DNA from 2 places in the Bacillus atrophaeus genome. Region 1 is predicted to be linked to the other one. Evidence: riboswitches for the same ligand, from Rfam matches in the RefSeq annotation. Region 1 holds a riboswitch; the other holds the start of a gene.

The links. Region 1 has a riboswitch for S-adenosylmethionine ahead of AAHT65_RS05290 (5-methyltetrahydropteroyltriglutamate--homocysteine S-methyltransferase). Riboswitches for the same ligand answer to the same signal wherever they lie in the genome.
Region 2: it holds a riboswitch for S-adenosylmethionine, as region 1 does, so the genes downstream of both, AAHT65_RS13260 (methionine biosynthesis PLP-dependent protein) here and AAHT65_RS05290 (5-methyltetrahydropteroyltriglutamate--homocysteine S-methyltransferase) in region 1, are expected to answer to the same signal.

What each region holds. Positions count from the first base shown of each region.
Region 1 covers NZ_CP154443.1:1,014,721-1,026,735, forward strand. Annotated here, with positions in the region: gene AAHT65_RS05255 (DUF4352 domain-containing protein) at 256-795, shown strand; gene galE (UDP-glucose 4-epimerase GalE) at 868-1,887, opposite strand; partial or broken gene AAHT65_RS05265 (DNA-binding response regulator) at 2,018-2,119, shown strand; gene pepT (peptidase T) at 2,169-3,401, shown strand; gene AAHT65_RS05275 (hypothetical protein) at 3,766-3,972, shown strand; gene AAHT65_RS05280 (hypothetical protein) at 4,510-4,695, shown strand; gene AAHT65_RS05285 (LURP-one-related/scramblase family protein) at 4,855-5,331, shown strand; SAM riboswitch class I at 5,412-5,498, shown strand; gene AAHT65_RS05290 (5-methyltetrahydropteroyltriglutamate--homocysteine S-methyltransferase) at 5,573-6,712, shown strand; gene AAHT65_RS05295 (sigma-54 interaction domain-containing protein) at 6,767-8,164, opposite strand; gene AAHT65_RS05300 (3-hydroxybutyrate dehydrogenase) at 8,296-9,081, opposite strand; gene AAHT65_RS05305 (3-oxoacid CoA-transferase subunit B) at 9,093-9,755, opposite strand; gene AAHT65_RS05310 (CoA transferase subunit A) at 9,773-10,477, opposite strand; gene AAHT65_RS05315 (GntP family permease) at 10,502-11,947, opposite strand.
Region 2 covers NZ_CP154443.1:2,622,875-2,634,889, forward strand. Annotated here, with positions in the region: gene AAHT65_RS13245 (GNAT family N-acetyltransferase) at 1-111, opposite strand, end outside; gene AAHT65_RS13250 (YjcG family protein) at 117-632, opposite strand; gene AAHT65_RS13255 (esterase family protein) at 689-1,411, opposite strand; SAM riboswitch class I at 1,605-1,729, shown strand; gene AAHT65_RS13260 (methionine biosynthesis PLP-dependent protein) at 1,799-2,920, shown strand; gene metC (cystathionine beta-lyase) at 2,913-4,085, shown strand; partial or broken gene AAHT65_RS13270 (GNAT family N-acetyltransferase) at 4,117-4,316, opposite strand; gene AAHT65_RS13275 (DUF819 family protein) at 4,386-5,576, opposite strand; tRNA gene AAHT65_RS13280 (tRNA-Val) at 5,747-5,819, shown strand; gene AAHT65_RS13285 (Rap family tetratricopeptide repeat protein) at 6,287-7,417, shown strand; gene AAHT65_RS13290 (hypothetical protein) at 7,417-7,548, shown strand; gene AAHT65_RS13295 (hypothetical protein) at 7,614-7,772, opposite strand; gene AAHT65_RS13300 (hypothetical protein) at 8,106-8,321, shown strand; gene AAHT65_RS13305 (hypothetical protein) at 8,394-8,567, shown strand; gene AAHT65_RS13310 (hypothetical protein) at 8,625-9,371, opposite strand; gene AAHT65_RS13315 (hypothetical protein) at 9,902-10,105, shown strand; partial or broken gene AAHT65_RS13320 (ArpU family transcriptional regulator) at 11,081-11,250, shown strand; gene AAHT65_RS13325 (LCI family antimicrobial peptide) at 11,929-12,015, opposite strand, start outside.

The DNA.
Region 1 (12,015 bases):
AAGCCGATACTATAAAAAGTCTTCACTTTACAAGAAAAAAGATCTATAAAATGTCGAAAAAATATATAATTTTATATTTTTGTATTGACTAGGTGTAAATATATAGGCATTATAGTACATATGTTTTAAACAGTTACTTACATAGGAGGAAAAATCATGGCAGGTAAACTAGCACCTTGTAAAGCTTGCAGTCAAGAGATTGCAAAGGGAGTAAAGAAGTGTCCGAATTGCGGTAAGGATCAGCGTAACTTTTTTATGAGACATAAAATTATCACGTTTATTCTTGCAGTTGTCGTCATTATTATTATTTCAAACCTGGGCGGCGGCGGAAGCTCTGAAGCATCAACTAAAACAGGCAGCAGCAGTCAGGAAGAAAAAGAGAAAACTTATAATGTTGGCGATACAGTAAAAACAGAAAAAACTGAAGTATCCGTGACTAAAGTAGAAGAACGTGATTCAGTAGGTTCACAGTTTATTGAAAAAAAAGCAACCGATGGCGGAGTTTTAGTTGCCGTTCAATACACGATCAAAAACGTATCCAAAAAGCCGTTAAGCTCATTTTCGATCCCAACTATTAAACTAGTCGATTCAGAAGGAACAGAGTATGATTCAGATATTGACGCTACTGGAAGTTACGCTGCAGAAACAAAAGTGAATAACTCCAAAATCCTTAGTAAATTAAATCCAAATATTAAAGAGACTGGTGTCAAAGCATTTGAAATTGACAAGGACGCCTATTCAACAGGAACTTGGTCACTTAAATTCAGCAATGACGTTGTAGTTAAAATTAAATAATGACAAATAGGGTGCCAAAAAGGCACCCTATTTTTATTAAAAAAGACCTCCTCAAAAGAGAAGGCCTCCATCTTATTTAACCACCTTGTACCCATTCACATTCAAAGACTGCCATCTCCATGAATCGGCACACATTTCTTCCAATCCTCTTTTCGCTTCCCAATCTAATTCTTTCTTGGCTTTTGACGGGTCTGCAAAGCATGTCGCGATGTCTCCCGGGCGACGGTCGGCGAATCGGTACGGCACGTCTTTCCCTGACACCTTTTCAAAAGCTTTGACCATTTCAAGCACGCTGTAGCCTGTTCCCGTACCTAGGTTGTAGGCATCGGCGCCTGTGGAGTTCAATACTTTTTCAAGCGCTTTGACATGGCCTTCCGCTAGATCGACGACATGGATGTAATCCCGAACGCCCGTGCCGTCTTTGGTCGGATAGTCGTTGCCGAATACGCTTAATTGATCCAGATTGCCGACGGCTACCTGCGCCACATAAGGCATTAAGTTATTCGGGATACCGTTAGGGTCCTCCCCGATACGTCCGCTTGGATGCGCGCCAAATGGGTTAAAGTAACGCAGCAAAGCAACGCTCCATTCCGCATCAGCCTTATGCACATCACGCAAAATCTGTTCCAGCATTAACTTTGTCTGCCCGTAAGGATTCGTCGCACCCAATGGGAAATCTTCAGTAATCGGTGAGGTTTCCGGCACACCGTAAACTGTCGCTGACGAACTGAACACGATTTTCTTTACTCCGTATTTCTCCATGACTTCGCATAAAATAAAGGTTCCGGTCAAATTGTTATGATAGTATTTGAGCGGGATCGCAACAGATTCCCCGACAGCTTTTAATCCTGCAAAATGGATAACGGCTTCAATATGATTTTCTGCAAAAACAGTATCTACCGCTTCACGATCAAGCAGATCCGCTTCATAGAAAGTCAAATCTTTTCCGGTAATCTCCCGCACCCGATTCAACGCTTCCGCCGAGCTATTTGAAAGGTTGTCCAAAACAACGATATCATAGCCGCTATTCAATAATTCCACACATGTATGACTGCCGATATAGCCTGCTCCGCCTGTTACAAGTATCGCCATGATTTATAGCCTCCCTATTGGATGAATTGTAATCATTATATAGTTTTTTGAAACGGGTCACATCGCTTTTCCAAAAGTTTAATAGTTTCTTCATGGTTTCTTCATATTTCACAACCTGCCCCTATACTTTTCCACCGTAAAAACCCACGTCCATCGCATTTTGCAAAAATGCGATGCACAAGACCGGACACAGGCTGTCGTTTTTGTAATAAGGAACGGAATCGTAAAATAGCATTGCCTCATCCCGCCGTGATAAAATAAGAAAAAGGAGATGATTGGAAATGAAGAATGAAATCATTGAACGGTTCACTACATATGTAAAGGTCGACACGCAATCCAATGAAAACAATGACACATGCCCATCCACCCCCGGACAGCTGACATTGGCGAACATGCTCGTTGAGGAACTCAAGTCAATCGGCATGGAAGAGGCCGCCATCGATGAGAACGGCTACGTCATGGCAACCCTTCCGTCCAATACAGAAAAAAACGTACCGACAATCGGATTTCTGGCTCATGTTGATACCGCAACGGACTTTACCGGCAAGCATGTAAATCCGCAGATTGTTGAAGACTACGATGGAAAAGACATTGTCCTGAATGAAGAATTGCAAGTCATCCTGTCACCCGATCAATTTCCGGAGCTCCCCGGCTATAAAGGCCATACATTGATCACAACAGACGGCACAACGCTTCTCGGCGCCGACAACAAAGCCGGCATTGCCGAAATTATGACTGCCATGGATTACCTCATCAAACACCCGGAAATCAAACACGGAACCATCAGAGTGGCTTTCACGCCTGACGAAGAAATCGGCAGAGGCCCACATAAATTTGACGTCAAACGGTTCAATTCGTCCTTCGCCTACACAGTAGACGGCGGCCCGCTCGGTGAATTGGAATACGAAAGCTTTAACGCAGCAGCTGCGAAAATTACCGTGAAAGGCAACAACGTCCACCCCGGCACAGCCAAAGGAAAAATGATAAACTCCGCTAAAATTGCAATGGAGCTGAATCGGATGCTTCCGGAAGAAGAAGCGCCAGAATCAACAGAAGGCTACGAGGGCTTCTATCACCTGCTTTCTATCCAAGGTGATGTAGAAGAAACAAAACTTCATTACATCATTAGAGACTTCGACAAGGAAGGCTTCAACAATAGAAAAGCAGAGATGGAACGCATTGTCAGTGACTTGAGAAACCAATACGGAAAAGATCGAATCATTCTCGACATGAACGACCAATACTACAACATGAGGGAAAAAATCGAACCTGTCAAAGAAATCGTTGACACCGCCCGGCAAGCGATGGAAAACTTGGGCATCGAGCCGAAAATCTCCCCGATCCGAGGCGGAACAGACGGGTCTCAGCTTTCCTACATGGGCCTCCCGACACCTAATATCTTCACAGGCGGAGAAAATTTCCACGGGAAATTCGAATATATTTCTGCTGAAAACATGGTGAAGGCTGTGAATGTCATTGTGGAAATTGTAAAGCTGTTTGAAGAACAAGCATAAGTCAGTATCGAAAAACCAAAGCGATTTGTTCGTTTTGGTTTTTTATTGCAAAAAAATGAAACTTGTATCGGTGTCCTCCCGTAAATAAAGTATCAACAATATAAGAGGAGTGAAGGACGATGACAAGAGGCACTGTCGCAAAAGACCTTAAGAAAAAAATGATAATAGCCAAAACATTTAAGATGAAAACAAAAGGAAACCCATTTAAAAAAATCAGGAGACTGTTTAAACGATTATTCTAAAGTCTTATTATCGAAAAAAGTTCTTAGCCTTATCGAATCCCTCCTATTCCCGCTGAACTATACCACTTTGTAAGCAAGCATCATTACATATATCTACATTTTAAACGGAGGAAATCATATGTTTGACGCTGTTATTTTACCTTTTAAAGAGAGAATTGGCTGCAGAAGCAGTTTCTATTTCTTCAACTGATGAGGCGAAAACAGAATTCAAAAAAATAATGGACGATCATGGCAGGTTTTATCTTATTGACGTTGGGTTATTCACGCAATTTGCTTTTCGCGGCTTTGAATTTGCTCCTAGGAATTCAAGCTCTCTTTTAATCTTTTAAATAAAACAGAAAAGTTTTTTTTAAAGGCTTAAAGTTTGTATGGTTACAGTGATTAGTTTTCTGCTCATTTTTTTAATGCAATAAATCATAAGATAAACAGATTTTGCAACGCGGTGCATCTCCAAATCCTGCGAAACAACATTCAATGTCAAAAACCTCAGCGATATATGTATAACGGCCTGAAACTTGGAAACAATGCGGATGTTCTCCAAATCGGGTTTTTTTGCATACCGGCCTAGAAATTGGGGTATAAACCAATCAAGCGTGTCCCATCGGTCCCCAATCAAAAATGGTTAATTTGAATTATTTAAAAACAGGGTAAAAGTCATGTAAACTTATTTATTTTCCAGTCGATAGAATCTATATAGACAATATGACACAAGACTTTCAACTCAACCCCTAGGAAATGTCAGTATTTTATTTCCAAATTGTTTTTCACGCAATTATTTTTTTCGAAAAGTTATAATTTTTTGAATACTTTTCACTCTTTTATTCGTACAATAAGTAACACCAAAACTTTTTTGGGAGGTATGTAACATGATTCTATCTATTATCATTGCGTTATGCGGTTATCTGCTTTATTCATTCAGCAAGGACAATCGACGCAAAACACAAAAGACAAGTCCTCTGGCCACAGCACCTGCTCCTGTATCTGCTTCTGCGCCTAACAATTTAATCGACTTGGACGCCATCCGTCAAAAACGGCAGCTTCCGCTTTCATAAAACATATATTCAAGGCTGCGGGGAACATTTCTGCAGCCTTGATCTTTTTTTATATCGTTCTCCCTTGGCTCCGCCCCCTTGCTTTTTTCTCCTTCTTAAATGAAACTTTTCACCGCCAGCTTCCGTAAAGATACAAGATCATCAAAAAGGAGACTTCTTATAGTGGACTTATATATGAAAGAACGGATTTTTTCATTTAAGGATCAATTTAAGGTATATGACCAAAACGAGAACGAGGTGTACCGGGTCGAAGGGAGTTTCTTTTCATTTGGAGATCAGTTACAGATTACAGATATGGACGGAAATCCGATCGCTGAAATTGATCAAAAACTTATGTCTTTTCTGCCCCGGTATGAGATTTCAATAAACGGTGAAACGGTTTGCGAGGTGACGAAAAAATTAACATTTTTCAAGCCGAAGTTTGAGATATCAAAGCTCGATTGGACCATTGACGGTGATTTGTGGAATCAGGACTTTCAAGTGACGGACGGTAAAGATAGTCGGATGTCAGTCAGTAAAAAGTGGCTAAGCTGGGGTGATTCCTACCATTTGCAGATTCCGAATGAAGAGGATCACGTGCTTTGTCTCGCAATCGCAATTGTGCTGGATATGGTGTTATTTGAAGATGAAAATTAAGAAATTCCCCAAAAAATATTGACAATTTAATAAAAAATAATAATATTAAGATTATTGAAAACAATTTCATATAACGATTTTCCTTATCAAGAGAGGTGGAGGGACTGGCCCGATGATACCCGGCAACCGCTGTTTAACAGAATGGTGCTAAATCCTGTAGATAAGGTTGAGATTGTGAACTCAAGCTCTTCCTTACTAAAGGGAGAGCTTTTTACTTTAAAACGGAAAGAAGGAATAATCTATGTCACAGCAAGCAGCTTCAACAGAACAACATCAATCTCTTCAGCGGAAAAAGCCGCCATTTCGCGCGGATCAAGTCGGAAGCCTTTTGCGTTCAGAGCCAGTGAAGAAAGCGCGTCTCCAGAAGGCAGCCGGTGATATTACCGCAGAACAGCTTCGCCAAATTGAAAACGATGAAATTATCCGAATCGTTAAAAAACAAAAAGAAACCGGGATGAAGGTCGTGACGGATGGTGAATTCCGCCGTGCGTGGTGGCATTTCGATTTTCTTGAGAACTTGGACGGCGTAGAAGGCTTTAAGCCGGAAAGCGGCATCCAATTCCACAATGTCAAAACAAAGCCCCGCGGGATCAAAGTGACCGGAGATATAGACTTTACGAACCATCCGATGCTGGAAGATTATAAATTTCTGCATAGTATCGCCGGCGACGCGACACCGAAAATGACAATTCCAAGTCCGAATATGCTGTTTTTTAGAGGGAAAGTGGAAAAAGATTCATATCAAAATGATTACGAAGCGTTCCAGCATGATTTGTCGCTCGCCTATAAAAAAGCGATTCAAGCTTTTTACGATGCAGGCTGCCGTTATCTTCAGCTTGATGACACGGCGTGGGCGGTCTTCTTATCGGAACAAGGGAAAAAGCAAATTGAGGCATTCGGCAAAACACCTGACGAGCTGCGACAGTTGTTTGCAAAATCAATTAATGATGCAGTTGCCGACCGTCCGGATGATTTGACTGTCACCATGCACATTTGCCGCGGCAACTTCCAATCAACTTGGACGGCTGAAGGCGGTTATGACGCAGCGGCAGAAACGATTTTTGACGGTTTAAATCTTGACGGGCTTTTCTTAGAATATGATGATTCCCGCTCTGGCGGCTTTGAACCGCTCCGTTATGTAAAGCGTCCTGACCTTCAGCTTGTCTTAGGCTTGGTGACTTCGAAATATGGAGAATTGGAAAACCCGGATGTTATCAAACGCCGGATTGAAGAAGCGTCACGCTATGTTGGTTTAAATCAGCTCTCACTCAGCCCGCAGTGCGGTTTTGCCTCCACAGAAGAAGGAAACCTGCTGACGGAAGAGCAGCAATGGGCTAAATTGCGCCATGTTGTGGAGATTGCAAAGGATGTTTGGAAGTAATATAAAGTGAAAAAGACACACATCAATTGTGTGTCTTTTTTAGTGGGTATCAAACTAATCAATCTGATATGCTTTGCATTTCTCGTACAGACTTGTTTTCCCAATCCGCAACAGCTTTGCAGCCTCCGCTTTATTTCCGCAGCTTATCACAAGCGCTTCTGTTATCGCCTTCTTTTCCGCCTCTGCGATTGCCTCCTTTAAAGGTTTGACCGCTTGATTTTTGCCTGTTTTCAATGGACGGCGCTGCCTTTCTTCTCCATCCGGTTTGCGTGGCAGATTCAGGTGTTCCGGACCAATCAGCCTCCCATCCAGTACGTTGACCGCCCGTTCCAGCACATTTTCCAATTCTCTTATATTCCCCGGCCAGGAATAGCACTGCAATTCTTCTATAGCTCCGTCGGAAAGCTCTAGTCCATAACGGTCAAACTTCCGCTCCAGTTTCTTGACTAACAGTCTGGCGATCGGAACGATATCCTCTAACCGTTCTTTTAAAGAGGGAATCTGGATGTTAATCACATTCAGCCGGTAATATAGATCCTGACGAAACTTCCCTTCTTGCACCATTTGCTCCAGATCGCGATGTGTCGCCGCAATTACGCGCACATCGATCGGTATCGGACTTCTGCCGCCGATTCGTTCAATTTCCTTCTCCTGCAGGACACGCAGCAGCTTGCTTTGCATTTGTAACGGCAGATCCCCGATTTCATCAAGAAAAATGCTTCCTTGATGAGCCAGTTCAAACTTTCCTTTTTTCCCGCCTTTTTTCGCTCCCGTAAATGAGCCTTCTTCATAGCCGAAAATTTCGGATTCAAATAAGTGTTCAGGGATAGAAGCACAGTTTACTCGCAGGAAGGGAGCGTACCGGCGACGGCTGTTTTGGTGAATGGCGTGGGCAAACAGCTCTTTTCCGGTCCCGGATTCACCCAAAAGCAAGACGGCTGACTGGCTGTCAGAAACCCGCTCCGCAAGCGTTTTTGCTTCCATAAAGGGACGGCTGTTCCCGATTAAATCACCAAAATGATATTTGCTGTACAGCTCTTTTTCATATTTGTTTTTATAATATTTGAGCTCCTCCAAAAGAGGCTTGATTTTCTTGGAGTAGTCCATCCATTCTTGAGGATTGCGGAACATGACTGTACCAACCGCTCCAACAAGCTGCTGATTCACATACAGCGGGTATCTGTTCGCAATCATTTCGCTTCCGTTAATCGGATGAATGGCCGCTACCTCTGTCTGCCCCGTTTTCGCCACAATGTGCATTCTTGAATTTTCAATGATATCCTGAACAGGTTTTCCGAGTGCTTCTTGCTCTCTTGTTTTCAGAAATTCGCAGTACGCCGCATTGATGTAGAGGATTTTCCCCTCATGATCCACCACAACGATACATTCCGCTGCAAGATTGATGATTTCATCGAGCCATTCATAAGGCAATGTTTTAATAGTATGTTTCATCGCACCCCGTCCCTTTTATATCAAAGAACTGTATTTCTTTCCGCCGCCTTGCCGGAAAAAGGAAATGTAAGCACTTTCATATATTGTTATCATAAACGAGGCCTTTCCATGAAATCAAGAGAAGCTTATGTTTATTGAGCGGTATAACCGCCATCAAGCACAACGGCCTGGCCGGTGACTCCTTTCGCTTTGTCGCTGGCCAAAAATACCGCATAATCAGCAATTTCCTTAACTGAAAGAAGACGTTTTTGCGGCACTAGCGGGAAAATGACATCCTCCAGTACGCGTTCATACGGAACATTCCTTGTTTCTGAAAGGTCCTTCAGCTGGCTGCGGACAAGCTGGGTGTCCACATATCCCGGACAAAGCGCATTGACCGTGATTCCGTCAGACGCACCTTCAAGGGCCCCCACCTTCGTTAAGCCGATTACGCCATGCTTCGCGCTGTTGTAGGCCGCCTTGCCGGAAAAACCGATTAATCCGTTAACGGATGCCATATTAAGGATTCTTCCGAATTGCTGTTTCTTCATAATGGGAAAAGCATGCTTCATTGCGATAAAAGGCGCGGTCAGCATGACACGAATGAGCCCTTCAAAACGGTCTGTGGGAAATTCCTCAATGGGGGCGACGTGCTGAATGCCCGCATTATTAACCAGAATATCCAGACGCCCGAATTGTTTCTCAATCGTTTGCAGTGTATCAGCTATTTGCTCTTCATTTGTCACATCGCATGCCATGCTTACCGCTTCAAAGCCTTCCTCTTTCAGCTTCGCAGCCGCTTCTTCTCCCGTCTGTTCATTTACATCAGATATGATGACGGCGGCTCCTTCGCGGGCGAATTCCTTCGCTATTTCAAATCCGATTCCTCCGGCGGCTCCTGTCACAAGAGCCACTTTTTCAGTAAGTAATGACTTCATCACGCGCCTCCTTATTCTTGTCGGACTCCATTCTTGAACGACTGGCTGACGGTAAATTCAGCTTCCGTTTTTTCATAAACCTCCTCCATAGACACGCCTTCCTGCAGTTCGGCCAGTGTCATTTGTCCATCGTGAAAATCGAATACTGCCAAATCTGTGATCAGCCGATGGACAACTTGTTTGCCCGTCAGCGGCAGCGTACATTCCTTTTTGACTTTAGATTCTCCATATTTATTGACGTGCTCCATGATGACAACAATCCGTTTTGCTCCGTTGACCAAATCCATGGCGCCGCCCATTCCTTTGATCATTTTCCCGGGAATCATCCAGTTCGCCAAATCCCCTTGTTCGGATACCTCCATCCCGCCGAGGATCGCTAAATCAATATGACCGCCTCGAATCATGGCAAAGGATTCGGCGCTGTCAAAATACGATGCCCCCTTCACCTCAGTAATGGTTTCTTTCCCCGCATTGATCAGATCCGGGTCCTCCGTTCCTTCCAGCGGGTAAGGCCCGATCCCAAGCAAGCCATTTTCCGACTGAAGCAAAACGTTATAATCACTCGGTATCTCATTGGCTACAAGCGTCGGCATCCCTATCCCCAGATTCACATTCATTCCGTCCTTAATCTCCATTACAGCCCGTTTTATCATTCGTTTTCTGGCATCTCTCATTCTATCAGCCTCCTTTATCATGCTTGTTGTTGAACGGTGCGGCGCTCAATCCGCTTTTCATCAGTCGTGCCGAGCAGCACATGCTGCACAAAGATACCTGGTGTATGAATATGATCCGGATCAATCTCTCCGACATCAACGATTTCTTCTGCTTCCGCAATCGTTACCTTGCCTGCCATTGCAGCGAGCGGATTGAAGTTTCTCGCCGTCTTTCTGAACACAAGGTTGCCCAGCGGATCGGCTTTCCACGCTTTTACAATGGCGGCGTCCCCTGTGATCCCTTTCTCCAATAGATAGGTTCGTCCGTCAAATGTTTTATGTTCCTTTCCCTCGGCGACCGTTGTTCCGACTCCCGCAGCAGTATAAAATCCCGGGATGCCCGCGCCGCCCGCCCGAATTCTTTCGGCCAGCGTTCCTTGGGGAACCAATTCGACTTCCAGCTCTCCGCTTAAAAATTGCCGTTCAAAGATTTTGTTTTCTCCCACATAGGATGCGACCATTTTTTTGATCTGCTGATTCGCAAGCAGCAGGCCTAATCCCCAGTCATCGACGCCGCAGTTATTGCTGACAACGGTTAAGTCTTTTACCCCGCTGTCCCTGATCGCAAGAATTAATTGCTCTGGGATTCCGCACAGGCCGAAACCTCCTGCGATGAGAGTGTCTCCATCCTTGATCAAATCGGCAGCTTCCTTATACGACTCCATTACTTTTCCCTTCCCCATACTCACTTCCCCTTTCTTTTTTGTTTACACAAGGCCCGTCAGACTGTAAATGGCGATGATCACAAACACTGCGATTGTTTTGATGATGGTGATCGCAAAGATATCCTTATATGATTGGCGATGGGTTAATCCGGTAACCGCCAGCAGCGTAATGACGGCGCCATTATGCGGAAGAGTGTCCATCCCGCCGGACGCCATTGAGATCACCCGGTGCATGACCTCCGGCGGAATGTGAAATGTATTGATCGCTTCCACATATTTTTCTGACATCGCGCTTAAAGCAATGCCCATTCCGCCTGATGCCGATCCTGTAATCCCAGCCAGCGTTGTGGTCGTCACCGCTCCATTGACAAGCGGATCAGTAAACGTCTGCGATATGCCATTGCTGACCATTTTGAAACCCGGCAGCGCCGCAATGACACCGCCAAATCCGTATTCGGCTCCTGTATTCATCGAAGCCAGCAAGGCGCCCCCGATCCCCTCATTCAGCCCTTCCTTGAAATTGACGAGCACTTTTTTCCAATCGAACAAAATCGTTGTGATAATGCCGATCAGCAGCGCCAGTTCCACTGACCAGATGGCAACGACGGAGGAAAGCTCAATTTTTCCAAACGCCTCCAAGCCGATGGACGCAAAATCAAATCCATTGGGATACCATTGAGGAAACCACATGGTGAAGCATTTGTTCATTACCCCGACAAGGATAAGCGGAATAAAGGCGAGCACTTGTCTCGTGATACAGGTTTCTGTCTTTGGCGACAAAGCTGGCGTGTTTTTCTCAGCAGCCAGATCTGAGGATTCCTTTGCAGCAGAAATTTCCGATTGGAATCCTGCATAGCCCTCCCCTGTTTTCTCAGCTTTTTTGCGCCGGGATTCTAAATAAAGCATCCCAGCAGCCAACACAAATGCAGCGCCAATCAGTCCGAGCCAGGGAGCCGCATAAATGTCTGTTTTAAAAAACGTCGTCGGGATGACATTCTGAATCTGCGGCGTACCCGGCAGCGCATCCATCGTAAAGGTGAAGGCGCCCAGAGCAATCGTTCCCGGTATCAGGCGCTTCGGGATATCAGCCTCCTTAAATAAGTTCTTAGCGAATGGATAGACGGCAAAAACCACGACGAAGAGGCTGACACCGCTGTACGTTAAAATCGCACCCATTAAGACGATGGCGAGAATAGCTCTTTTCGCCCCCACAAGCCTGACGATCGTTTTTGCAATCGACTCAGCGAGCCCGGACATTTCAACAACCTTTCCAAAAATGGCCCCAAGAAGAAAGACTGGAAAATACAGCTTAATGAATCCTACCATTTTCTCCATAAATATATTCGAGAAGAAAGGAAGTACGAAGCTTGGATCTGTCAGCAGCACAGCAAACAGCGCACAAATCGGAGCAAACAAAATCACGGAAAAACCCCGATAAGCCACAAACATCAGCAAGCCTAATGCCAAAAGAATAATAATAATGTCCACAAACACCCCTCTTTTCTGTATATAGATAGTAAGCGCTTACAATAACCTTTTTCGCCTAATATTAAAGC
Region 2 (12,015 bases), 1.6 Mb from region 1:
CTCATCAATTTCTTCTTCAACTGGTACGTTTTGTTCTTTGACAAAGACTTCTTTTCTTACATAAAATGCATCTTTCATTTGTTCTTCATTTTTTGCGATAACTGCTTCCAAGTCTCTTATTCTCCTCCGCCTAACAAAAATGTTTCATATACAGTCCATGATCCGTTTTCTAACTGGTACATTAAGTGAAAGCGGTCGATTACTTCTTCATGGGATACTTCCTGCATTTTTAACTGCCCCAGCACGTCGGAATGCTCATCGTCTGAAAGGTCTTGGGCGACTGTTACATGCGGGACAAAGCTGTATTCCGGTTCTGCGGCTAAAACACCACTGTATAATTGTTCATTCAGCTCTTTTAATTCGTCTGTCGGCTCAGCTTTAATATAAATCACGTTATTCACAGGAGCAAAAGAGCTGTATTTTGTTAATTTTAAAACAATCGGGTGTGATTCCTTTGCAATTTGTCTTAATTGCGACACCATCTGAGATGCTTCTTGCTCAGAAGATTCAAACGGGGGTCTGAGTGTTAGGTGAGGCGGGATAAGTGCATAGCTTGGGTCATAGCGCTTTCTGTAAGAGTTTGCAAGATCCTGCAGTTTTTTTGATGGAAATAAAACAATTCCGTATTTCATGATATTACCTCCCTGAATTGTTTGATCATAATGAGTATAGCAAGCGATTGGATGACTTACAGCATTTTTTTCAGCGCCGGAGTAATTAACGGCTGCCAGTAGGTCCATTTATGATCTCCGTCAAACGTATCATAATAATATTCCGACTGTTTTTGTTCAATTAGCTGTTTGAGCTCCAAATTCGGTGCTGTAAAATCTAAGATTTGTCCGTCTGTTGTATGGACGTCTGTTTCCTTTTCGCCGATTTGATGATAAATAGAGATATTCTTCATATCATCTGACCGGCTGACAGCCTCCAGTACATGATGGTCAACGTATGGCGATTGCATAATCACGTTGCCGAACATATTCGGGTAATCAAGAGCTGTCATTAAGGAAACAGTGGCTCCGAGAGAATCACCGATCAGCGTTCGGCCGTATCCAACCTCGTACGTAGGATATTCGCTGTCAGCATAAGGGATCAGTTCATTTGCGATAAACCGCTTATAGCTTGCAAATTTAGAGCCTTCCGGATGATACATTTCCCTGCGTTCTTTGACGTTCTTATAAGGAACGCCGATGATGATGCTGCGGTCAATCTCTCTTTTTGAGAGAAGATCTTCCACCTGACGGCCGATTCTGCCCAGCCTAAAATAATCATGACCGTCCTGGGCTATAATAAGGTGATACTTATAAAGAGGGGAGTAGACTGACGGCAAATAGACCAGTATTGTCATTTCCCCGCCAAGCTCTTCTGAAAAAAGCTTCTTTTCATGAATTACTCCGGTTTTTGGTGCCACAATAAATTCCTCCAGGCCATCTAAAGTCTTCACATATGTTATGTATCCTTTATTGTACCACGAATTGTTAGAAATTTCTCTCTTTAGAACATCTTCTGTGAGTGTTTGCAGCCGATTCACCAGTAGATCTAAAAAACTGTTGAAATATAAAATGAATTACGCTAATATAAAACAATCAGAAAATTTAGAGACATTCTTATCGTGAGAGGTGGAGGGACTGGCCCTTTGAAACCTCAGCAACCGGTTTGCTTTGCCAAGAAAGGCGAAGTGCCAAGGTGCTAAATCCAGCAAGCGATTTTTGTGCTTGGAAGATAAGAGGAAGTGTAAAACCCCTTCTTCTTATGAAGCAAGGGGTTTTTTATTTTGAAAAGGGATGGTGTTTGTTCTATGTCAGAGCATATTGAAACGAAATTAGCCCAAATCGGAAACCGCAGCGAAGAAACGACGGGAACTGTAAACCCGCCGATTTATTTATCAACGGCCTACCGTCACAAAGGCATCGGCGAATCGACCGGATTTGATTATGTCCGGACGAAAAATCCGACACGCCAGCTTGTCGAAGATGCGATCGCAAGCCTAGAGAACGGCGCAAGAGGGTTTGCTTTCAGTTCAGGCATGGCCGCCATCCAAACGATTATGGCCTTATTCAAAAGCGGTGATGAACTGATTGTCTCCTCAGACTTGTACGGCGGCACATACCGTCTGTTTGAAAATGAATGGAGAAAATACGGATTGAGCTTCCTTTACGATGATTTCACAGACGAAGACTGTTTACGCTCAAAAATAACGAAAAACACAAAAGCGGTGTTCGTGGAAACGCCGACAAATCCGCTGATGCAGGAAGCTGATATCGAAAACATCGCCCGGATTACCAATGAGTTAGGCTTGCTTCTCATTGTGGACAATACATTTTACACGCCGATTTTGCAGCGTCCCTTGGAACTTGGGGCAGATATTATCATTCACAGTGCGACGAAGTATTTGGGCGGGCATAATGATTTGCTTGCCGGTCTTGTCGTCGTGAAAGATGAGGAGCTTGGTGAGGAAATGTTTCAGCACCAAAATGCGATTGGCGCCGTTCTTCCGCCATTTGATTCCTGGCTTTTAATGAGGGGAATGAAGACGTTGGGCCTCAGAATGCGCCAGCACCAAGAGAATGCGCAGGAGCTTGCGGCATTTTTGGAAGAGCAAGATGAAATCGCCGATGTGCTGTATCCGGGCAAAGGCGGTATGCTGTCATTCCGTTTGCAGAAAGAAGAATGGGTGAATCCGTTTTTAAAAGCCTTGCAGACGATTTGTTTTGCGGAAAGCCTTGGCGGGGTAGAAAGCTTTATTACATATCCCGCGACCCAAACCCATATGGATATTCCGGAAGACATCCGAATCGCAAACGGCGTCTGCAATCGTTTGCTTCGCTTTTCAGTCGGTATTGAGCACGCCGAAGATTTAAAACAAGACTTAAAACAGGCGCTACGTCAGGTCAAAGAGGGAGCTGTTTCATTTGAGTAATCATAATTGGACGCTGGAAACCCAGCTCGTCCACAATCCATTTAAAACAGACGGAGCAACAGGGGCAGTCAGTGTGCCGATCCAGCATGCCTCAACTTTTCACCAATCATCGTTTGAAGAGTTTGGCGCATTTGATTACAGCCGCTCAGGCACGCCGACTAGAACGGCTCTGGAGGAAACGATTGCGGCTTTAGAAGGCGGAACGAGAGGGTTTGCCTTCAGTTCGGGGATGGCCGCCATTTCAACGGCTTTCTTGCTGCTTTCACAGGGTGACCATGTATTAGTGACAGAAGATGTGTATGGCGGAACATTCCGTATGGTGACAGAGGTTTTGACCCGCTTTGGGATTGAGCATACCTTTGTCGATATGACCGATGTAAATGAAATCGCCCGGAACATTCAGCCAAATACTAAAGTCATTTACATGGAAACCCCATCAAACCCTACGCTTGGTATTACTGACATTAAAGCAGTCGTCAAGCTGGCGAAGGAGAATGGCTGTCTGACATACTTGGATAACACGTTTATGACACCGGCATTGCAGAGACCGCTTGATCTCGGGGTAGACATCGTGCTTCACAGCGCCACAAAGTTTTTGAGCGGACACAGCGATGTTTTATCCGGGCTTGCGGCTGTTAAAGATAAAGAACTGGGGCGCGAACTGTATAAACTGCAAAACGCATTCGGCGCTGTCCTTGGTGTGCAAGATTGCTGGCTCGTACTGCGCGGTTTAAAAACATTGCAGGTCCGGTTAGAAAAAGCAAGCCAGACGGCACTGCGTCTTGCGGAATATTTCCAGCAGCATCCGGCCGTAAAACGTGTGTATTACCCAGGGCTGTCTGATCATGCGGGCGCCGCTATCCATAAAAGCCAATCAAGCGGAGCGGGCGCCGTACTTTCATTTGAGCTTGAAAGCAAAGAGGCCGTCAAAAAATTGGTGGAAAACGTATCACTCCCGGTCTTTGCTGTCAGTCTCGGCGCAGTGGAATCCATTTTGTCATACCCGGCGACGATGTCCCATGCGGCGATGCCTAAGGAAGAACGTGAAAAACGCGGCATCACTGACGGATTATTGCGGCTCAGTGTGGGAGTCGAAAATGCAGATGATTTAGAACGCGATTTCGAACAAGCGCTGAAAGAAATAGTGCCTGTAGCTGCGCGGTAAAAAAGAAGCCGGGGACACTCGGCTTCTTTCTATAATGATATCCTTGGTCTTTTTTCAGTTTTTGCCTATATTGTTCGATTCTCTTCCTTTGTCCTTCGATCGTATAAAAATCGCAAGCGGAGTCATTGAAAACAGTTCAAAGAAATCTCGATTCTCGCTTTGTAACTTCAGGTTTCCTTCAGCATCGTCTATCGGTAAGGGCCTTATATAAATGGTATTTTCTTTTATCATGCCATGATCTCTTCGTTATCTCTATCGCATTAGTTTTTTATCATTCTAAGAAAATCTCAGAAATCCTTCTTATAAAAAGGAAGAAAACCAATTTCCCATAAAAGTACCGACATAGTTGCCGATTAAGTAGCCAAGCGTTCCGACCAGCATAATCGGCGCGACAAGCTCCCGCCATCCCTTTGCTATCGCCATTGCCGCAGCTGTCGTCGGCCCGCCTACTGTGGCGTTCACGGCAAGCAGAATTTCCTCAAGGCGGACGCGGAACAGTTTTCCGACAAGGAGAGAAACGATTAAATTGCTGATCGCAATGAGGAACACAAATAATAGAATAAGCGGCGCATTGGTCACAATTAAACGGAGGTCGGCAGGAATACCTATCACCACAAAAAACAAATAAATGAAATAGGTTCCCAGCTCCTGAGACCCATTGAGCTTTTCAAAAAAGCGAGGGAAAAGAAAAATCACAAGGACGGTCAAAGTCGTAAGTACAAGATACTGATCGCCAAACGTCCCGGTCAAAAGGGGATGAGAAAAAACACTCTTAAAAAAACCAGCAATCTTAACGCTCACTGCGACAAGCGCAAAAGCAGCGCCCATATTAAACGCAATATCCTTTAAGGAAATACTTTTCCGTTTCCAATAGCTTTCCGCACTATTTTCTCCGTTTCCTTCCGCCTTTACTTTGTCTTCAAACGGCATATCATAATGTATTTGAAACCACTTCAGAGCGGGAATGCTGATTAATATAAAAAACAGCAACGCCATCATGAAATTGTCAGCCACCACAGTCGCCGAAACATATTCACCCGGCGTCTCAAACTTCGCAGCCATCGCCGCAAAATTAATTCCTCCGCCGATATAAGAAGCGCTGATCATACCGCCGATTTTATCAAGAAAAGGAATATGATTTTTCAAAAGAAAAAAAGCCGCAATGCTGCCAAGCACCGTTCCCCCCGCGCTTACCAGAAAGATAAACAGCAAACGCCTGCTTTCGCTAAAAATCTGACGCACATTGATCTGAAACAGCAAAAGAGGAATCGCAAGCGGCACAACATATGCCCACACCGAATCATACACAGGGGATTCAACAGGGAGCACCCCGATATTCGTAAATAACATCGCCCCGACAAGCGCCAATATTGCTCCGGAAATAGCAGAAGCCCATTTAAAGCGCTGTTCGAAATAGATACTAACCGCGGCCCACACCGCGATAAATCCCCACAGCACCCAAACATCGTCAGAAGAAATAAAAGAATTCACTCAACCACCCCTATTTATTTGAAAATTAAAATAATTATAAGTGTGAAAAGACAGCAGAGCAAGAGAAGATAAAGTTTTTATAAAAAAGATGTTGACGGAAAGCACATTAGCACATATAATAGAACTTGTCAGTAAGACAACCAACATACCCAGCAACACATACATACCATGATTCCGTAGCTCAGCTGGGAGAGCGCTACCTTGACAGGGTAGAGGTCGCTGGTTCGAGCCCAGTCGGAATCATAGCTTAAACTCTTGCGTAGCAAGGGTTTTTTTTACTTTTTGTATTTAGTGATTTTATATCTTTCATCGACTTGGGGACGAAACTGTTTTTTGAGCTGATTTTGAAGCGAAAAATCAACTCTGTTTCTGTCCTAGGTTTCTAGGATCGAAATGATTAAAGTGTTTTACTGTACTGTTTTCGAGTTTCTCGGAAACATGGTCATAAATATTACTAGTTGTTCGAGCGCTGGCATGTCCAATTCGTCTTTGAATAGCCTTTCCTAATGAATTTTTTTGACTGAATTTTACCATGGTGAAAAGAAGCATGATCAATAACATGGTTTTTTTAACATAAATGATTCTTTAGAATTGAGTCTAAATAGCTGCATGCGAAATAGCCGCAAAATGATTGCGGTTTTTTTTCGTTTGCGATTATTGTAGGAAAAGTTATAATATTACAAAAATATACATTAGAGGGAGGGATATGTATGGATCAAGTTTTACCGTCGTCTCAAGTAGGGGTCAAAATCAATGAATGGTATAAAATGATTCGGCAATTCAGTGTTCCTGATGCAGAGATTTTAAAGGCGGAAGTGGAGCAAGAAATAGAGGAGATGGAAGAGGATCAGGATTTACTTGTTTATTATTCGCTGATGTGTTTCCGTCATCAATTGATGTTAGACTCATTAGAGCCAGAAGACAGATATCGGGATCGTCCCACAATAGAAGAACTACTAGAAAAAATAGAAAAACCGCAAAAAAGACTTACAGGCCTTTTAAAATATTACTCATTATTTTTCCGGGGGATGTATGAATTTGATCATAAAGAATATGTTGAAGCGATAAGTTATTATCGTAAAGCTGAGAGAGAATTGACTGCTGCTTCAGATGAAATGGAACAAGCTGAATTTCATTACAAAATAGCGGATGCCTATTATCAAATTGATCAGCATTTTGTTTCCCTGAATCATTTGAAAAAAGCTAAGCATTTGTTTCAAAAGAATCAGTTATATAATGTGAAAGTGATTGGATGCAATATGATGTTTGGAGCTAATATGTACGATATGTACCGGCTGACAGAGGCAGAATCATATTACCGGGAAGCTTTAAGCGTCGCTGAGGGAATGAATGAGAAAAAAGCAAAAAGGATCATTGGAGTGATCTTTCATAATTTAGGCTTAGTTTATTTTAGGGCCCAAAACCTAAGTGCAGCTGAAGAGCACTTCAAAAAAGCAATAGACATGAAAGAACATCTTGATACAGTGTATGGTGTTAGGTCATTATATATGATGGCAAATGTACTTTACCAAAGCAACAAACCGAAGGAAGCACGTTTCTTTTATGAAACAGCTTTAAATCGGGCTGAAGATTCTAATGAAGAAGAATACATGGCGAAATTAAAGATCATTAATTCATTATATGAAGAATATAATGAAACAGAAGTATATCGAAGCTTAGACTATTTGGAAAAGAAACGGCTGTGGTCTGACTTTGCAGAATTAACAGAAAAATTAGGCGACTTTCATTATGAGCAAAGAAATTATGCAGAGGGAAGAAGCTTCTTAAAGAGAACTATACATGCCCAAACACAAATACTTAAGGTTACGGAGGCTATATAATGAAGAAATTTTTAATCAGCTCCGCTTTAATTGGTATTCTTTTTACAGGTTTATTAAATGTGGAAAAGGCGTATGCTGCTATGAATGATTCTGAAACTTTCTATGTAGCCGAAAAAGCTATTAATATCTAAGTGAGTATTACCCTTTTAAACCCCATCTTTTTAAGGTGGGGTTTTTAAACAATCCATTTATTCTATCATTTCAACAAACGCTGCCTCATGAGATTCTTAACCGCTTCTCGTATAGCGCGTTCATCCTTCCCGGTTTTTCTCTTCAATTCGTCCAAAGAGGGATTTTTCCCGAAGTGGGTCATGTTAAAAATGATCCGATATACTTTCCGCTCAAAGTCATTCATCCCGATTGCCTCCTCCTCCGAGTAAATAACACGAGAACAAACATACCCTTTTCAACTTGAAACAGAACAAAAGTTCGTATAAAATAAAGGTAAAGAAGGAGAAAAAATATGCAATGGAATCGATCTTGAAACGTTCATTAACTGAGAAAACAGCATTAGATATGATTTATATGAGAAATGACGGTCTTATCACAAAAAGGTCGATAATTGTTCGGCAAATCAATCAGAGTTACATACGCGCTTTTTGTTTCAACAGCCGTCAAGCAAAGACGTTTACTATCGAAAATATCCTTGCTGTTTCTCCTGCAACATATAAAAGAGGGGTCAGGAATTATGCGTAAAATTACAGAAAGACAATTTGAAACACTCCAGGTCATCGAAAAATACATTAAGGAAAAGGGTTTTGCACCTACATATAGAGAATTGATGAATCTGTTAGGGGTAACCTCACCCAGTACAGTGAAAGGGCTGTTAGATGCTCTGAAAAGAAAAGAATATGTAACTTGGGAAGTGGGATCACCCAGAACATTAAAAATAATACACAGATAATGGAAAATTAATTTTTAAAAATGTTATATGTGGTCAATGATCATGATATGATTGTAAAAAGGAGGGAGTTAAATGACATTTAAAAAGGCCTTTAATATTGGCTACGTTGTACTTTTGCTCTCTTTCGTTCTTGTTTATTTTATTTTACCGGCTGAACAAGTAATTACAGCAGTGATCATTCTAACTTTAATTTTCGGAGCATACCAATTCATTTTGCTTAAAACGCTCTATAAAAAACATGATTAAAAAAAGAACACTCTAACTCGGGACTTCCCAAGTAAAGAGTGTTCTTTTTTGTTTTGATCAACCAGTACCACACATGTAAACTTTCCATGGGCTAGATGTCTCGTCAAGTTTCAGTTTTTTCCGCTTGCTATCTTGGAACAATTTCACTCGTTTTTTAGACCATAGGTAGCACTGGTTAGTGTCTGCGGCTGTTCCGTATTTTACGCTGAAATACCCGGTTTTCATTTTGTATTGAATATATATTCCGGCGGCAGCACCCGCTATCCAGCCAATATACGGAATTCTGGCCAAGATAGCAGCTGTAATAATCCCGGTTGTAGCCTTATCTTCTACTCGGATTCTGTATTTTTCCCATTTACTCCATGCCCATTTACCTTTTCTTTTCTGAATATCAATGGAATCTGAGTTTACTTTGGATAAAGAAGCATTGTTTGAAGTAATAGCCTCTTTATTATCGTCAACAAATTGGTTTGCAATTTGGTTGACTTGTTCCTCGTTTTCTTTCACAGCGGCATCACTTAAATAGTTGCTACTAACTGTAATCTTTCCTGAATCCTTATCAGTTTTAAATTCTTGGGTTCCTTTTTGACTTTTGAATGTAGTGGTGATGGTGTCGACATCTTCAACGGTTCTGACTGTGGTTTTTTCTCCATCCATATTTTGAACAAATTCATCCTGGTAGAGAATCATAGAGGATTTAGTCTGGGTTGTTTCTGTGTTTTTTGCTGAAGCTAAGCTTGGACTAATTGAGGTGGTTAATAAAGACAGTGACAGGATACTCATTAAAACTGCTTTTTTCTTCATATAACTCCTCCCTTATTAAAAAAAATGGGCGCCCATGTCGATTGTAACGGTTATCTGTTTCTCGTAACAGAGACTTTTTTACCATATATTTCTATTTAAAGGGAGTGGGAGATTCTATTGGATCATTTATTTATAAATGGAGGAACTAATGTAAACAGAGATAGCTGATTAGATGGTTTATTGGGGACATGGGGACAAAATGGGGACGAACAAGATTATACGTCCCCATTTTAAATTTGTCTAAACCGTATTTGTGTCTAATGAAACCTTGCTATAAAAGCTTTTATCATACCAAACTTTTCTAAGACTTTTGCCGACATCCTCCATGGTAAGGAAGAGGTCAGCGGTTCGAGCCCGCTTGGAAAGTGCTTGTAAATTGAGCGGGAGTTGTCGACTCATTTATTACTGAGGGCATGGCTCCAGCACTTGAGTGATTCCCTGAAAATATTGCTGAAATCGCGAAACGCCGCATTGAAGGGGAATCATACCGAAAGCTTGCTAATGAGCTTGATATGTCATCAGGAGCCATTGTGGATCTCATTAACGAATACAGAAAAGAAGTTGCTCCACTCACTGAAGATTGGTGGGATTGGAAACAGGATCAGGTCGCAGAAGCTCAGCCTATGGAAAAAGAAAAACCATCTATTCCTCTGGATGAAAGCAGTGAATACCATTTGCCTTCAAGCGATGAAAAAGAAGACAACCAGGATGAGGGCGAACACAGAGCAGCCTAATGTGTAAAAGGAAGCGGCGTTGGTATTTGCTGTTTCGCATGGAGGATGGACAAGCCGTCCACCTCTATGAACCTTTGAGAAAATAAGAGCTGCTCAGCCGGCTTAAAAATGGATGGAGGGTTATTGGTGCCCACAAGGAGAGATTATCCTATAAAACGTCTTACGGAAGATTTTGTGATGGTTCCAGGGCACGGACTTTGCGCAACAAAAATCCACTTTTTTTATCCATTTATTAGGCAACCGCCCAATTATGCAAGAGACAAACACCTAAAAAGGGTGTGGGTAAGTATAATATTGGAAACTGAAAAAGGAGTTGAAAATGTTGTATTATTACCCGCCTTTCCATTTGTATCAGCGACAACAATATAATTCTTATCCATGGACTTATCCAGGAAGCTCCCAATATGTGTATGGGCGCCCTCCCTTTTTTAATTCTCCATGTTACAGAGAGTGTATAAGAAGCGGAGCGGATAGTTATTTCTGCTGCTATATCTGCGGTTTCTGTTAAAAAGAAAGACTCATAGAAGTAACGGCCTGATCTTTCAATTTGACAGAGGAAGAACTTGATAAGCGAAATGTCCTAAACAAAAAAACCGCAGCACTAGGCCCCGGTTTAGTTAATCTCGACAATTAATTTTATAACACGGGGAGTGCTGCAAAATGAACCGACCTTTTGAACTTGAAGACTTACATCAACTTTCATTGGAAGCTTGATTGAACAAACTCATCAGTTAATTGGGGTTGGAAAAGTAAAAAAATGAATGGTGAACTTGAAATTTATGGGGAAACTAATGCGGGTTTTATTGCTAGTATAGATTTTCAGATCTTTATTTATCACCAATAAAATAAATGACAATTATATAAAAACTTCATAGAAGATAAGCCCAAGATGAGAAACCCCCAGCGGGCACTGAACTTATTACCTTAGTGTTGGCATTGTTTAGTGCCCGCTTCTACTATTTAGGAGGTACTCATATGCAAGCAGCAAAACAGTTGTCTTTTATTCCGGAAGTGAATGAAAAGGAAGTACGTAACACTGTCATAAAAGAGCTGAAAACCTATAGATCATTAAAAATTCAAGCGGAGAATAGGAAAGAGCAAAAGGAAAAGTAGTCATTGGGTTATTCCCGCAAAAAGGCAAGTCCTAAATACGGCTTGTTTTCTATAAAAAAAGAGGGTGCTGCTAACACCCTCCCTTACTAAACAGAGAGAAACTCCCTGTCAAAGAGCGTGATCAAGACGCGGCCGCGTTGTGGGGAAACATCACGCTCTCATCTCATTTTGTAATGGAGGCTAACTCATCCATATAAAAATCAGACATCTTAACAAAGCGTTTTGAGCTTTTTGATTTTGGTTTCTTATAAGTGATTCGCCATTAATTGTTCTAGGAATTGACCTATTCTTGAAGAATTTTAAATATATCTCTGATTGTTTGGACGCCTAACCCGCCACTTCTTCCTTTAGATAACGCATCAATAAAATCAACAATGTGAAGGCTTTTTATTTTATCTATTTTTATGGCTTAATACTGGAAGGATATGATTGTTTAAATGACTAGAAATACTTTTAGACGTCCTGTAAGAGTAAGGTTTAAGAGTTTCTTTTCAAGCCATTTCTCTGCAAAAGCCACGAAAGCAGTTTTTTCAGGGGCAATGTATTTTCGGCCTCAACTTCTGTTCTAAAGCGGTGGTCTGGGCTCCCGTAGCGGTTGCATTCTTTGTGAGTGCTATTCTGTCGGAAATAGGGGGTATTGCGCTTGCTGCTGAATCGGCTGGCATCCAAGAATATAAAAAAGTGAAGGGCTTTTCACCCTTCACATCTTATTAACCGTTATACCAACCTTCAAATATTCCCGTCCAAGTTCCGTTGCTTTCTTGCCGAGCATCCTTTAAATAGAATGTTGATCCCAT